One region of the Brenneria uluponensis genome, then DNA from elsewhere that is predicted to be linked to it. Evidence: predicted binding sites of a transcription regulator. Region 1 holds the regulator's gene; each other region holds the start of a gene.
What was found. Region 1 encodes Fur, which represses iron uptake genes when iron is present. Its sites were predicted from a motif close to ATAATAATGAGAACNACTATCAA; they were not measured.
Positions count from the first base shown of each region.

Region 2: efeU (iron uptake transporter permease EfeU) is a predicted target of Fur. The motif match lies at 1,773-1,795, and genes of this name have one in related genera.
Region 3: exbB (tol-pal system-associated acyl-CoA thioesterase) is a predicted target of Fur. The motif match lies at 1,563-1,585, and genes of this name have one in related genera.

Region 1 covers NZ_CP135917.1:3,476,740-3,481,036, forward strand. The annotation lists gene RS889_RS16220 (methyl-accepting chemotaxis protein) at 1-565, opposite strand, end outside; gene fldA (flavodoxin FldA) at 984-1,511, shown strand; gene fur (ferric iron uptake transcriptional regulator) at 1,846-2,292, shown strand; gene glnS (glutamine--tRNA ligase) at 2,364-4,022, opposite strand; gene nagE (N-acetylglucosamine-specific PTS transporter subunit IIBC) at 4,201-4,297, opposite strand, start outside.
Region 2 covers NZ_CP135917.1:522,120-526,416, forward strand. The annotation lists gene RS889_RS02520 (GntR family transcriptional regulator) at 1-342, opposite strand, end outside; gene RS889_RS02525 (zinc-binding alcohol dehydrogenase family protein) at 485-1,507, shown strand; gene efeU (iron uptake transporter permease EfeU) at 1,830-3,461, shown strand; gene efeO (iron uptake system protein EfeO) at 3,466-4,297, shown strand, end outside.
Region 3 covers NZ_CP135917.1:462,555-466,851, forward strand. The annotation lists gene RS889_RS02265 (TRAP transporter substrate-binding protein) at 44-1,021, opposite strand; gene exbB (tol-pal system-associated acyl-CoA thioesterase) at 1,660-2,601, shown strand; gene exbD (TonB system transport protein ExbD) at 2,605-3,027, shown strand; gene RS889_RS02280 (substrate-binding domain-containing protein) at 3,073-4,092, opposite strand; gene RS889_RS02285 (sucrose-6-phosphate hydrolase) at 4,124-4,297, opposite strand, start outside.

The DNA of each region.
Region 1 (4,297 bases):
TGATACTCTCCAGACGCTCACCTGAATCAACAAACATTTTGGAACCGGCTTTATCAAAATGAGTAAACGCCACATTAAATTGTCGGCTAAAAGCAGGAACAATATCTTTGGCATATTTTTCATATTCGCTCAGGTTCTGGGCAACCGCGTTCTGATACATTGGTTCAACCCCTTGAAATACCAGATTACTCCAGCCTTGGGTAACCGCATCGACTAACTCCGGTGACATCCCTGCATGATCAATTTTTTTGAATGTGTCTAAATTTGACTTTAAAAGATCCAGTGCCGCCAATGCTGATTTCTGCTGATCATCCGCTTTTTTATTATCACCATTACGACGATAGTCAACCGAGCGAGCCAGGCGTGTAACCATACGAAAATACTGGTCGTTGCCGGTATTGACCAGATTCATGTTCTTCACCAGTAATGAACTGGTTTTTGAGGTTACATTCATTGTTTTGAACGAGTACATGGTATAGACCGAAACACCAATCCATAATGTACAAAAAGTACCTAGCACCCATAGCATAGCCGTTCTAATAGAAATGTTTCGCAGAAATCGCATGTGTAGTCTCCAGACCTAACAACATAGGGAAGATGTTGTGATAACTAGCCAACATTAAACAAAGCGCATTTTTACGACCTTGACTTTGTTGTATGCTGAAATAAGAATAAAGAAGCACCTTCCTCTTTAATCGACATAATTAGAGGAATATTTAACGATAAATTGTGATTTTATAGTTATAAAATTTACAAATTAAGCATAATTAATAATGCTTTCAAGCAGATAATACATTTAGTTTTTTAAAAAAAATTAAAAAACCATCTACCCAAAAAGAGAAGAACAGCTAATCATTTTCTCATCTTAGAACAATGTGTATACCGATATTCAAGTTTCTCATGCGGAAAGTGTCTGCTATTATTACTCGATCAGTGATGGCAAAGGTCATCATACCATTAAGAATCAAGAGGTTATTTTATTCATGGCACTCATAGGAATTTTCTTTGGCAGTGATACTGGCAATACTGAAAACATTGCCAAGATGATCCAACAACAACTGGGAACAGAAGTTGCCGAGGTTCATGACATTGCCAAAAGCAGTAAAGAAGATCTAGAGCGTTTTGACATTTTACTGCTGGGGATTCCAACCTGGTATTACGGTGAGGCCCAATGTGACTGGGATGATTTTTTCCCAACACTGGAAGAAATCGACTTTTCCGGTAAATTGGTAGCCCTGTTTGGCTGCGGTGATCAGGAAGATTATGCTGAATATTTCTGCGATGCCATGGGCACCATACGCGATATTATTGAGCCACATGGAGCCATTATCGTGGGCAACTGGCCGACAGAAGGCTACCACTTTGAAGCATCTAAAGGTCTGGTGGATGATGACCATTTTATTGGTCTGGCCATTGATGAAGATCGTCAGCCGGAGCTGACCAGCGAACGCGTCAATGCTTGGGTTACAAAAATCAGCGACGAGCTAGATCTGAAAGGACTTCTTGCCTGAATCATGTCCTCTTTTGGCTCTGGCAATATTTTGCGCCGGAGCCACATCAATAGCGAAAAACTATTACAGAAGTAGATACATTTTTTTAACTTTTCGCAATGGCAAGGTACAATGACGCTATCGGTTTGCCGAAATCATCATAATATTTCGCTAATCAACAAGGCATTACGTTATAGACCGCCCCGCTAGGCAAGAATAATATGGTTAAGATTCCGTTGTTTCTATTTTGAATATGCAGTTCTATAATTGAGACGCATAACCTTTTTTGAGCCGACCGATAATATTAGGCTAGGTAGCCTCCCTTGATAAAGTAGAGTAACAGGACTAAATCCGCATGACTGACAACAACACCGCATTAAAGAAGGCTGGCCTGAAAGTAACACTTCCAAGACTCAAAATTCTGGAAGTGTTACAGGACCCTACATGCCACCATGTCAGCGCGGAAGACTTATACAAAAAGCTGATTGATATGGGTGAAGAAATTGGTTTGGCTACAGTTTACCGTGTACTTAACCAGTTCGACGATGCGGGTATTGTGACCCGTCATAACTTTGAAGGCGGAAAATCTGTCTTTGAATTGACCCAACAGCACCATCATGACCATCTGATCTGCCTGGATTGTGGCCGCGTCATTGAATTTCGTGATGAATTCATTGAAGCTCGCCAACGTGAAATCTCTGAAAAACATGGTATAAAACTTACCAATCACAGCTTATATCTGTATGGCCACTGTACCGATGGTAATTGCCGTGAAGATGAAAGTATTCACGACGAACGATAAAATAAATCTTCTGCAAAAAATAAAACCGCCGCGGCGGTTTTATTTTTTTGTACCCAGCCCTGCTTTCCCGCTTAACCAACCCAGGTATCTCGCAATCCCACCGTACGGTTAAATACCAGATTTTCTGTACTGGAATAGACGCGGTCTGCGCAAAAATACCCTTCACGTTCAAACTGATAGGCTTTTTCCGCTTTAGCATTGGCCAGACTGGCCTCAACAAAACCATGCTCAATGATCAACGAATTAGGATTAATAGTAGAGAGGACATCTTCTGCAGCCCCGGGATTCGGGACACTAAACAAGCGATCATACAGACGAAACTCTGCAGGAATAGCATGTGCTGCAGAAACCCAGTGGATCACCCCTTTTACCTTACGTCCATCCGATGGATCTTTACTCAACGTTTCAGGATCGTAACGACAATAAATAGTGGTGATCACACCTTGTTCATCTTTCTCGATATGCTCGGCCCTAATCACATAGGCATTGCGCAGGCGAACTTCTTTACCCAATACCAGGCGTTTATACTGCTTGTTCGCTTCTTCGCGGAAGTCGGCACGATCGATATAAACTTCACGGCTAAAAGCCACCTGACGCGAGCCCATCTCCGGTTTATTAGGATGATGTGGCATGGTTACCCATTCTTCGTGATCCATAGGCAGATTTTCGATCACTACTTTTACCGGGTTCAGCACCGCCATTGCGCGTGGCGCATTGTCATTCAGATCGTCACGGATACAAGATTCCAACGCTGCCATTTCAACATTGTTATCCTGTTTGGTTACACCAATACGACGGCAAAATTCACGGATAGACGAAGCAGTATAGCCACGACGGCGCAGTCCGGAAATCGTCGGCATACGCGGATCATCCCAACCTTCCACTACCTGTTCAGTAACCAATTGATTCAATTTACGCTTGGACATTACAGCGTATTCAAGATTCAAGCGCGAGAATTCGTACTGGCGTGGGTGACACGGGATAGTGATATTATCAAGCACCCAGTCATACAAACGACGATTGTCCTGAAACTCCAGTGTACATAACGAATGTGTTACGCCTTCCACTGCATCGGAGATACAGTGGGTGAAGTCATACATCGGATAGATGCACCACTTATTGCCGGTTTGATGATGCTCAGCAAATTTAATACGGTACAACACGGGATCACGCATCACGATAAATGGTGATGCCATGTCAATTTTTGCACGCAGACATGCCATACCTTCGGCAAAACCACCGTTGCGCATTTTTTCAAACAACGTCAGGTTTTCCTGCACAGAGCGGTCACGATGAGGACTGTTTCTTCCTGGTGAAGTCAACGTACCACGGTATTCACGGATTTGTTCAGGCGTGAGCTCATCCACATACGCCAATCCTTTACTAATCAACTCGACGGCATAAAGATGCAATTGGTCAAAGTAATCTGAAGAGTAATGTATGTCACCACTCCAGGAAAAACCCAGCCACTTGACATCATGCTTGATAGATTCAACGTACTCGATATCTTCTTTTACCGGATTGGTATCGTCAAAACGCAAATTACATTGGCCGTTGTAATCATCCGCAATACCAAAATTCAGGCAGATCGATTTAGCGTGACCAATATGCAAATAACCATTCGGCTCAGGGGGAAAACGCGTCTGAATATGATCATGCTTACCGGAAGCCAGATCTTCATCGATAATCTGGCGGATAAAGTTAGTTGGGCGGGCTTCAGCCTCACTCATGCTTGATTCCTCAAATACGAAAAACGACATATAACCACTAATGATCCAACAAGCCTCGTCGGGAAACAACCGTTTGTTTCACCTAATTGCACGAAAATAGGGAGAATAGAAAGCGGGATGAGCTTTTCTTCTCATCCCGCCGATAGCCACAACATCTTAATGTATCAATACTGCTGTACTATTCTTCACTTACTTCACGCATAGCAGCAGCGATGCTTTCCGCCTGAGTTCCCACCACAATCTGAATACTCTGCTTATTCAGACGAATAACCCCG
Region 2 (4,297 bases), 2.1 Mb from region 1:
TTGCAGTTCAGAGAATGTTTCACCACTTTTTAGCTGGCGCTGATTGATCATATTGAAAAAAGCCTGCTCAAAAATCCGGTTTTGTTCGTCCAGCGGCGCGGAAATGCACTCAAAACCGTCATGGTGTCCAGGTGTTCGTATGATGCTGTAGTCCCTGCCTACTTGCGCCAAGACGCCTTGTTCCGTGAGGTGGTTTAAAATATGGCGGACGGTGGTGCGGCTGATATTGTACATTTCGGCCAATGCCGACTGGGAAGGTAGCGGTGAAGGGATATGGCCGCGGATCATCCCGTCAATAATCTGGTTAATCACGTTGTGGCGGAGATTTTGTGAGCGGCTCATTTTCAGGTTCCTGTTTTTTTTGTTATTAAAACCATATTTAAAACATTTTTTTTCGTGATGAATCACAAATTATGTTTGTGGTTTAAACCTATTTAATTTTTTCATTAATAACTGTCGTAATACAGAAAGGGAGATTTAAAAAATGGTTATGATGAAATCATTGGTGTGTTTAGAACCAGAAAATATGCTTTTTCAGCAGCGTAATAAGCCCATTCCGGCAGATAATGAGGTGTTGATAAAAATAAAGACAGTGGGAATTTGTGGTACGGATATTCATGCCTGGGCGGGGAAACAACCTTTTTTCAGTTATCCACGGGTGTTAGGCCATGAAATATGTGGGGAGGTGGTCGGTCTTGGCAATAATATTCATGATATACGAACCGGAAAACAGGTCGTAGTTATCCCCTATGTGGCCTGTAAAAAATGCCCGGCTTGCTTGAGTGGGCGTACTAATTGCTGCGAAAATATTTCAGTGATTGGTGTACATCAGGATGGTGGATTTAGTGAATATCTGAGTGTACCGGTGACTAATATTTTATTGGCGGAGGGGATTGATCCTGAATCTGCGGCATTGATTGAGCCATTTGCTATCAGTGCTCATGCTGTTCGTCGGGCGGAGATCAAACCCGAAGAGCCGGTGCTGGTGGTGGGGGCCGGGCCTATCGGGTTGGGTGTGGCGGCGATAGCCAAGGCGGACGGCGCTCATGTGTTGGTTGCAGATACCAGTGCGGAACGACGTACTCATGTACAACGGTATCTACAGCTTGAAGCATTGGATCCTGCGCAGGCAGATTTTGATGCGCAGTTGCGTGAGAAATTCAGTGGCTCGCTGGCGCAGAAGGTGATCGACGCCACCGGCAATCCGCTGGCGATGAATAACACCGTTAATTTGATTCGTCACGGCGGCAGCATCATTTTCGTCGGACTGTTTAAAGGGGAATTGCAGTTTTCTGATCCTGAATTCCATAAGAAAGAGACCACCATAATGGGAAGCCGTAATGCAACCCTGGACGACTTTGCCAAAGTGGGGCGCTTAATGGTTGAGGGCAAGCTCAGGGCCGAGATGATGTTGACCCACCGTTACCGTTTTGATGTGCTGGCCGATGTTTATGAAAAGGATGTGATTAATAACCGCGATCTGATCAAAGGCGTCATTCATTTCTGAATCTGTTCAATCGGTGTCCCGCTGTGATGTTGAACGTTCTGTGGATAGTGATGTTAACCGTGAAATGTTGCTGTCGCGCCTTATCGCGCGACGCACGCTTACCGATTTTAGCGCGGTGACGGTTCCCCGGTTGCCAGGAAGGGCACTCTTGCATGTCGTTTTACATGTATAGATACAAAAAGACATCATTTTATATAAAAAAGTCTTTTTAGACTCACTCAGTTTCAAATGCTCATACACTGCGCCTTCTCTATTGATAAGACAAATGATATCAATAATCATTACTATTTAATCGAGAATCCTATTTCCAGGGGCGAGTTCATTGTTAGCTACATTCGTTATCGGGCTGCGTGAGGGGTTGGAAGCGGCGCTTATCGTTGGCATTATTGCGGCTTTTTTACGTAAAAATGGCAAAAGTCTCACGGCCATGTGGGCGGGGGTTTTTCTGGCCGTTCTCCTTTCTGTGATTGTCGGTGTCGTGCTTGAAATGACTGAACACGCGTTACCTCAGGCAAGCCAGGAAGGGATGGAGGCGATTATCGGTGCTGTCGCCGTCTTCTTTGTCACCGGCATGATTATGTGGATGAATACGCATGCCCATAATATGAAGAAAGCGCTGGAAAACGAAGCCGCACAGGCCATCAGCCAATCCAGTGCCTGGGCGCTGGCCAGTATGGCGTTTCTGGCCGTTCTCAAAGAGGGCTTCGAGACGAGCGTTTTTTTGCTGGCTACTTTCTCAGTGGCACAATCTGCCGCGTGGGCTGCCGTCGGCGCTGTTATCGGTCTGATCATGGCAGTCATTATTGGCTGCGGTATCTATTTCGGCGGCGTTCGTATCAATCTGTCTCGATTTTTCCGTTTTACCGGTCTTTTCCTGATCCTGGTCGCGGGGGGGTTGATTATTACCTCTCTGCGCAGTGCCCATGAAGCCGGTTGGCTTAATATCGGCCAGGAGCGGATTGCCAACCTCTCCTGGTTGGTGCCACCGGGTTCGATACAGTCTGCATTGATCACCGGTGTGCTTGGTATTCCGGCAGACCCGTGTTTGATAGAAGTGCTAGGGTGGTTTTTCTATATTGCTATCGTTGTCCTGTTTATCTACTGGCCCTCAGACCGTCGTCCTTCGACAAAAGTAGCCGTACGTTGGCTGTTGAGTAGTGCTCTGGTACTGGCTTTGTCTGCCTTGTCATTGTTCCTGTATTACCCCAAGCCCACGTTGCAAATACCGAATACTGCACCCTTGGTCAGTAACGAGACACAAAACCCAGCCGGTCAACTGACACTCCTGAAAAAAGCGGACAATGGTTATCAGCTAAACGTCATATCAACCGGCAGTAAACCCAGAATATTGAATTTATCCACTGATGCGCAGGTGAAGGGTAACCATGATGGGGTTGTGGTCGAGATGTGGTCGATCAGACGGTCACTGACACCCGAGGACGCGCCTAAGGTACTGACCCTGGATCAAGTCGTTGAGCTCTATGGTAACCGTATTCCTATTGGCCTGAATCCCTCACAGCATCCTGGCCCCTATCAGGCGGAATGGACAGTTCACTGCGCCATTGATGTCTCTATTGCTCAAGGGGTGTTACTGAACGCCAGCGGGCATTCCGATGATGTTGTCACGCTCTCGGGAAGCGGTCTTCAATCACCAAGAACTGTCACCGCCCGTAATGATAAGCCTATGTCTGCATGTAACTGGCAGGTGGCCCGCGCCTATCGACAAAACGTTGAGGCGGCGTTGCAACGGATGCAGACGCTTCAGGATTCTTCCCGTTTCTGGGCCGTAATACTGCCCCTCTTTTTAACTGTACTCGCGCTTATTTTTGTCTTTTGTGCATTACGGATGTCATGGACACACCATAAGCAACGACAGCCGATATCTGCCAAAAACAGTCTGTTATTTAGCCCCGCAAAACCGACGACATTACCTGAAAATAAACAAAGGAAATAAACTCATGTCTAAAAAAATATTTAAGCGAAAAGAACCGCTGATGACCGTTGCTGGCCTGACGACACTGTTAATGTTTTCGATGGGGGCTTCGGCAAATAATGCCATGTCTGCTCCGGTAAAAAACGGTGTTTCACAAGTGAATATCACTATGACGGGGGCAGACGGCGGCACCTGTATGATTGACAACAATTCAGCGAAAGCAGGTCCGATTACGTTTAATGTAATCAATAAGACCGCAACCGCCATTACCGAAGTCGAGTTGCAGAGCAATAATCGCATACTTGGTGAGAAAGAAAACCTTGCCCCTGGTCTGCCGGCCGTGAAATTTACGCTGACCCTTGATGGTGGCAAATATCAAATTTATTGCCCGGGCGCCAAACAGGAAATGATCAATTTTACCGTTACCGGTAAAAGCGCAATTCGGCCTGGTGGCAGTACCGCGACGCTGCTGGCGCAAGGTACGAAAGACTACGCTATCTATGTAAATGGTGTGGTTGATGCCATGGTCGTTGCTGTTAATCGCCTAGCCGCAGATATTAATGCCGGCGATTTAAGCAAAGCGAAAGCTGATTATGCTAAAGCGCGCCCTTTCTATGAACGTATTGAATCCAATGTGGATGGCTTTGTGCTGCCTGGCTTCAAAGCCACCAATAATGCCGGTAATCTTGACTATCTCATTGATATGCGAGCGTCTAATCTCGACCCTAAAGTCGGCTGGCACGGATTTCATGCGATTGAACGTGACTTGTTTGGTCGTGGTGAAATTACTCCGGATACCAAAAAATTGTCCAGTGAACTACAACAGAATGTCGCCAAGCTGGACACGCTGGTTAAAG
Region 3 (4,297 bases), 2.1 Mb from region 1:
AATAATGGGTGGGTAAATTAAAATAACTTACCCACTCGATAGATTATTTCACGTCGGCAACGGCTTTTATCAAACCTTGATATTTGGCACCGAATTGATCGCGTACCGGTTGTGTCGCTTTATAGAATGCGGCAGTATCAATATCGTGGAACTTCACACCACCAGCTTTCATCTTTTCCAGTGATTTTGTATTATAATCTGCCCACAATACCCGTTGTTCTTGCTGTGCTTCTCTGGCCAGTTTCAGAATAAGTTGCTGATCTTCTTTAGACAATTTATCCCATTTTATTTTTGAGTAGAGGAATACTTCTGGAATAATGAAATGACGACTCCAGGTATAATTCTTGGTGACCGGCATATAATTATGGGCAACAAATGTCGGCGGGTTGTTTTCTGTGCCGTCGATAACACCGGTTTGCAGATCACTGAACACTTCGCTGACACCCATCGCAATCGAGTTGGCTCCCATATCCTTCAGGGTCGCCAGTGATACAGGACTGGCCTGGACGCGGATTTTCATCCCTTTCAGATCTTCCGGTTTGGTTACCGGGTCTTTGGTTATCAGGTTACGAGTACCCGCATCCATCCAGCCCAGAAAGACCAGTTTTGATTTAGGACTATTGGTAATTTTATCTCCTACTTCCTGACCTATTTTTCCGTCTAATACCTTATGCATATGATCTTCATCGCGGAAAATATAGGGCAAGGTAAATACTTCAACGTCCGGTAGAATAGCCGCTACTGGCGTCATGGAAACGCGGATAATATCAATGGCACCCAATTGTGCTTGTTCTATCATCTGCCTTTCATCACCCAACACACCACTTGGAAAGGTTTTTATTTCTAATCTTCCGTTAGTTGCTGCTTTAAGTTTTTCTCCCATGTGTTGTACCGCAACCACATTTGGATAACCTTCAGGATGAACATCAGCAGCTTTAATTTGTTGCGCAATAACCGAATGACTCATTAACACCACGGTAGAACTTAAACACAAACTGATTAACGTCTTGGATAACTTCATCAGATTACCTCCAGAGGTGATGGGTAATAGGTATTACTGTAAATAGAATGAGTACGTTTTTATTTTTTATGTCATACAAAGGTCATAAAATACTGACATGAAAAATGAGGCATGCGATGAGATTTGCCAGGTAAGGCTTAATTTATTGCGCTGCATCCTCATTTGTAGATAAGCAAGCTAACCTATTATACAACTTTGAAGAATGACAGGTATCACAAAAGCAAAACATGATAAGAAATGCTGTTTAAAGTGGTGTTAATCTTGATGCTCTATGATGATTTATTAATAATTAATTGATTATTAATGATTTTATTTGTGTGCCATTAATTGTTGCTAATGGATAACTTGTCGAATTTTTATCATAAATGGTGTAATAACTTAATAACGATCACAGAATAAAAATCGTTAGATATACGACGTTGCAGAATACACAAAATCCGCTAACGCATGCTTTCATCAAGCGCTACAGTAAGCCAGCGACTCTGTTCAGGATGTTGAGCCAGGCGTTATGGTGATAGCGGGTTGTCAGAAAAATGCGTAGATAATAATGAGAACTACTATCAATTAATTCAGGCTTTGGTATTATTTTACGCTGATTTATTACATGACTGGCATTGGATGATAGGTGGAGGTACAGCGTGTATACGGCTGGCAACAACATGACTCAACCGTTCGCATCAGCCTGGAAAGGCACAGGTCACGCGTTGAGCGCATTTTCTCGTGGTGTAGTGGTTATCCTGCTGATGGCGGGATTGGGTGGCAGTGCGTTTGCCGCCACTCCTTCCATACCGGTAATCAACAAAGATGCCGTGGTGTCTGCGTTGGAACTGCCATCGGGAGCGGATGCTTCAGGCAATCTGATGCAGATGGATCTCTCGGTCTGGGGTATGTATCAGCACGCCGACCTCGTGGTAAAAGTGGTAATGATTGGTCTGATGCTGGCATCGGTCATTACCTGGGCAATCTTTTTTGGTAAAAGTATCGAGCTGATGAAAGCCAAACGTCGTATTCACGATGAACATCTGGCGTTGAAAGAGGCTAGAACAGTGGATGATGCTGCGGATACCGCCCGTACTTTCGCACCGGACAGTGTCGCTCTGCGATTGCTGTCGGATGCGCAAAACGAATTGGTCTTGTCAGACCTATCTGATGATAACCACGGGATCAAAGAGCGTACGGCATTCCGTCTGGAGCGTTGTGTGGCTGCAACAGGTCGGTATATGGGGCGCGGTACCGGATATCTGGCTACGGTTGGGGCGATTGCGCCATTCATCGGCTTATTTGGTACGGTATGGGGGATCATGAACAGCTTTATTGGCATCGCGCATACCCAGACCACCAATCTGGCAGTTGTGGCACCTGGCATTGCAGAAGCACTGCTGGCAACGGCGCTTGGTCTGGTTGCGGCGATCCCGGCAGTGGTGATCTACAACATATTTGCTCGCTGGATAGCCAGTTATAAGGCGATTGTCGGAGATGTGGCGGCACAAATTCTGCTGTTACAGAGCCGTGACCTGGATATTGCCGATAGCATCGAGAGTAAGATGACGTCATCAGCGCAGAAACGGCGGGCGGGTTAAGCGATGGCCATGCATTTGAACGACGATCAGAATGAAAATGGTGAAATGCATGATATCAACGTGACGCCATTTATTGATGTCATGCTGGTGCTGCTGATCATTTTCATGGTAGCGGCACCGCTGGCTACCGTGGATATTCGTGTCAATTTACCGGCGTCTTCGGCAGCACCACAACCCAGGCCGGCAAAACCAGTTTATTTGACCGTAAAAGCAGATAATCAGCTTTATCTGGGGGATGACCCGGTACCTGAGCAGGCGCTTGCGCAGGTGCTTGATGTTAAAACCCGAGCTGACAAAGACACCACGATTTTTTTCCGGGCGGATAAAAGTGTGGATTATGAAACCATAATGCGAGTTATGAACTCACTGCGCAGCGCGGGTTATCTCAAGATTGGTCTGGTTGGCGTGGAAAAAGCCACCCACTAATGAGGCGTGTTGTCTGAAAGATTTTTGCGCTTGTTATTTAGGCGCTTATCCACGTGAATCAGGATGGCGCCAATGGATATGGGTCGGCACATAAATCCGGCTCTGCTCCAGCGGGCGTTCATCAATCAGTGTGGTAATCATGTCAAAACTGTTGCGGGCCAGCGTTTCACAATCCTGCGCCACGGTATCAATCTTCAACGGCAGGCAATCAAACAGATAGTGGTCGTCAAAGCTGCATAACCGCAGGTCGCTATCCATCAGATTATGTTGGTTCAGATAACGCAAAACCCCTTCCAGTAGACCGCAGGCAGCCGTAAATAGCGCTTTGGGTGGGCGACCCAGACTAGCGCATAGTTGGGCGAACATTTCATAGCCGGAACTGGGATGATAGCTACCGTGAATAATCCACTCAGGCTGGCACGCTATACCGGCGCGTTCCAGACCCAGCTTAAAACCCGCCAGACGATCGTGTGTCGGGGATATCCGTGACGGACCACCGATGAAATAGAATTCATCCTGATGCTGTCTGGCCACTTTCTCCACCAGTTCCGCCGTTGATTCGACAGATTCGGTAACCACCAGGGGCAGATCAGAATCACCAATGACACGGTCAAACTGCACCACCGGCAATTGTTGGTTAATTTTGCGATATTCCACGTCGCTGAACATACTGGATGCGACAATCAAACCATCCACCTGACGTTGGAGCAGGTTGTTGACCGCCATCATTTCCTGACCAGCGTTCTCGTCGGTACAGGCAATCAGCAGTTGTAGCCCAGCTTCACGACATAACATTTCCAGCTCGCGTGAAATGACCGCAAAACCATAGTTGGTCATTTCTGGCACGACCAATCCCAGTGTGTTGCTGCGGTTTGAACGTAGCGAACGAGCATGAATACTTGGTTGATAACGTTGTTGGTGCGCCAGGGCAATAATGCGATCGCGGGTTTCATCCGACACGCGAAATTCTTTACTGCGGCCATTAAGTACCAGACTGGCTGTCGATTTTGAGACGCCCGCCAGTTTGGCAATATCACTGATTGTTACGCGCTTAGTTTGTTTCACCGCAATATCTGTGTTGGAAAAGAAGAAGGCATCATTCTATCACGCATGGCGCTAACAACCAGTGCTGGAGCGTCAACCTACCGGGACCGCTAAATGTAACGGTGGCGTCGCGGGTGGGAAAATAGCGAGCGGACATCACGGCTTCACCGTGGTTGATAAAGATCTCTATGCTGGAGCGATCACAGAGGATCTGTAAATGACTCAG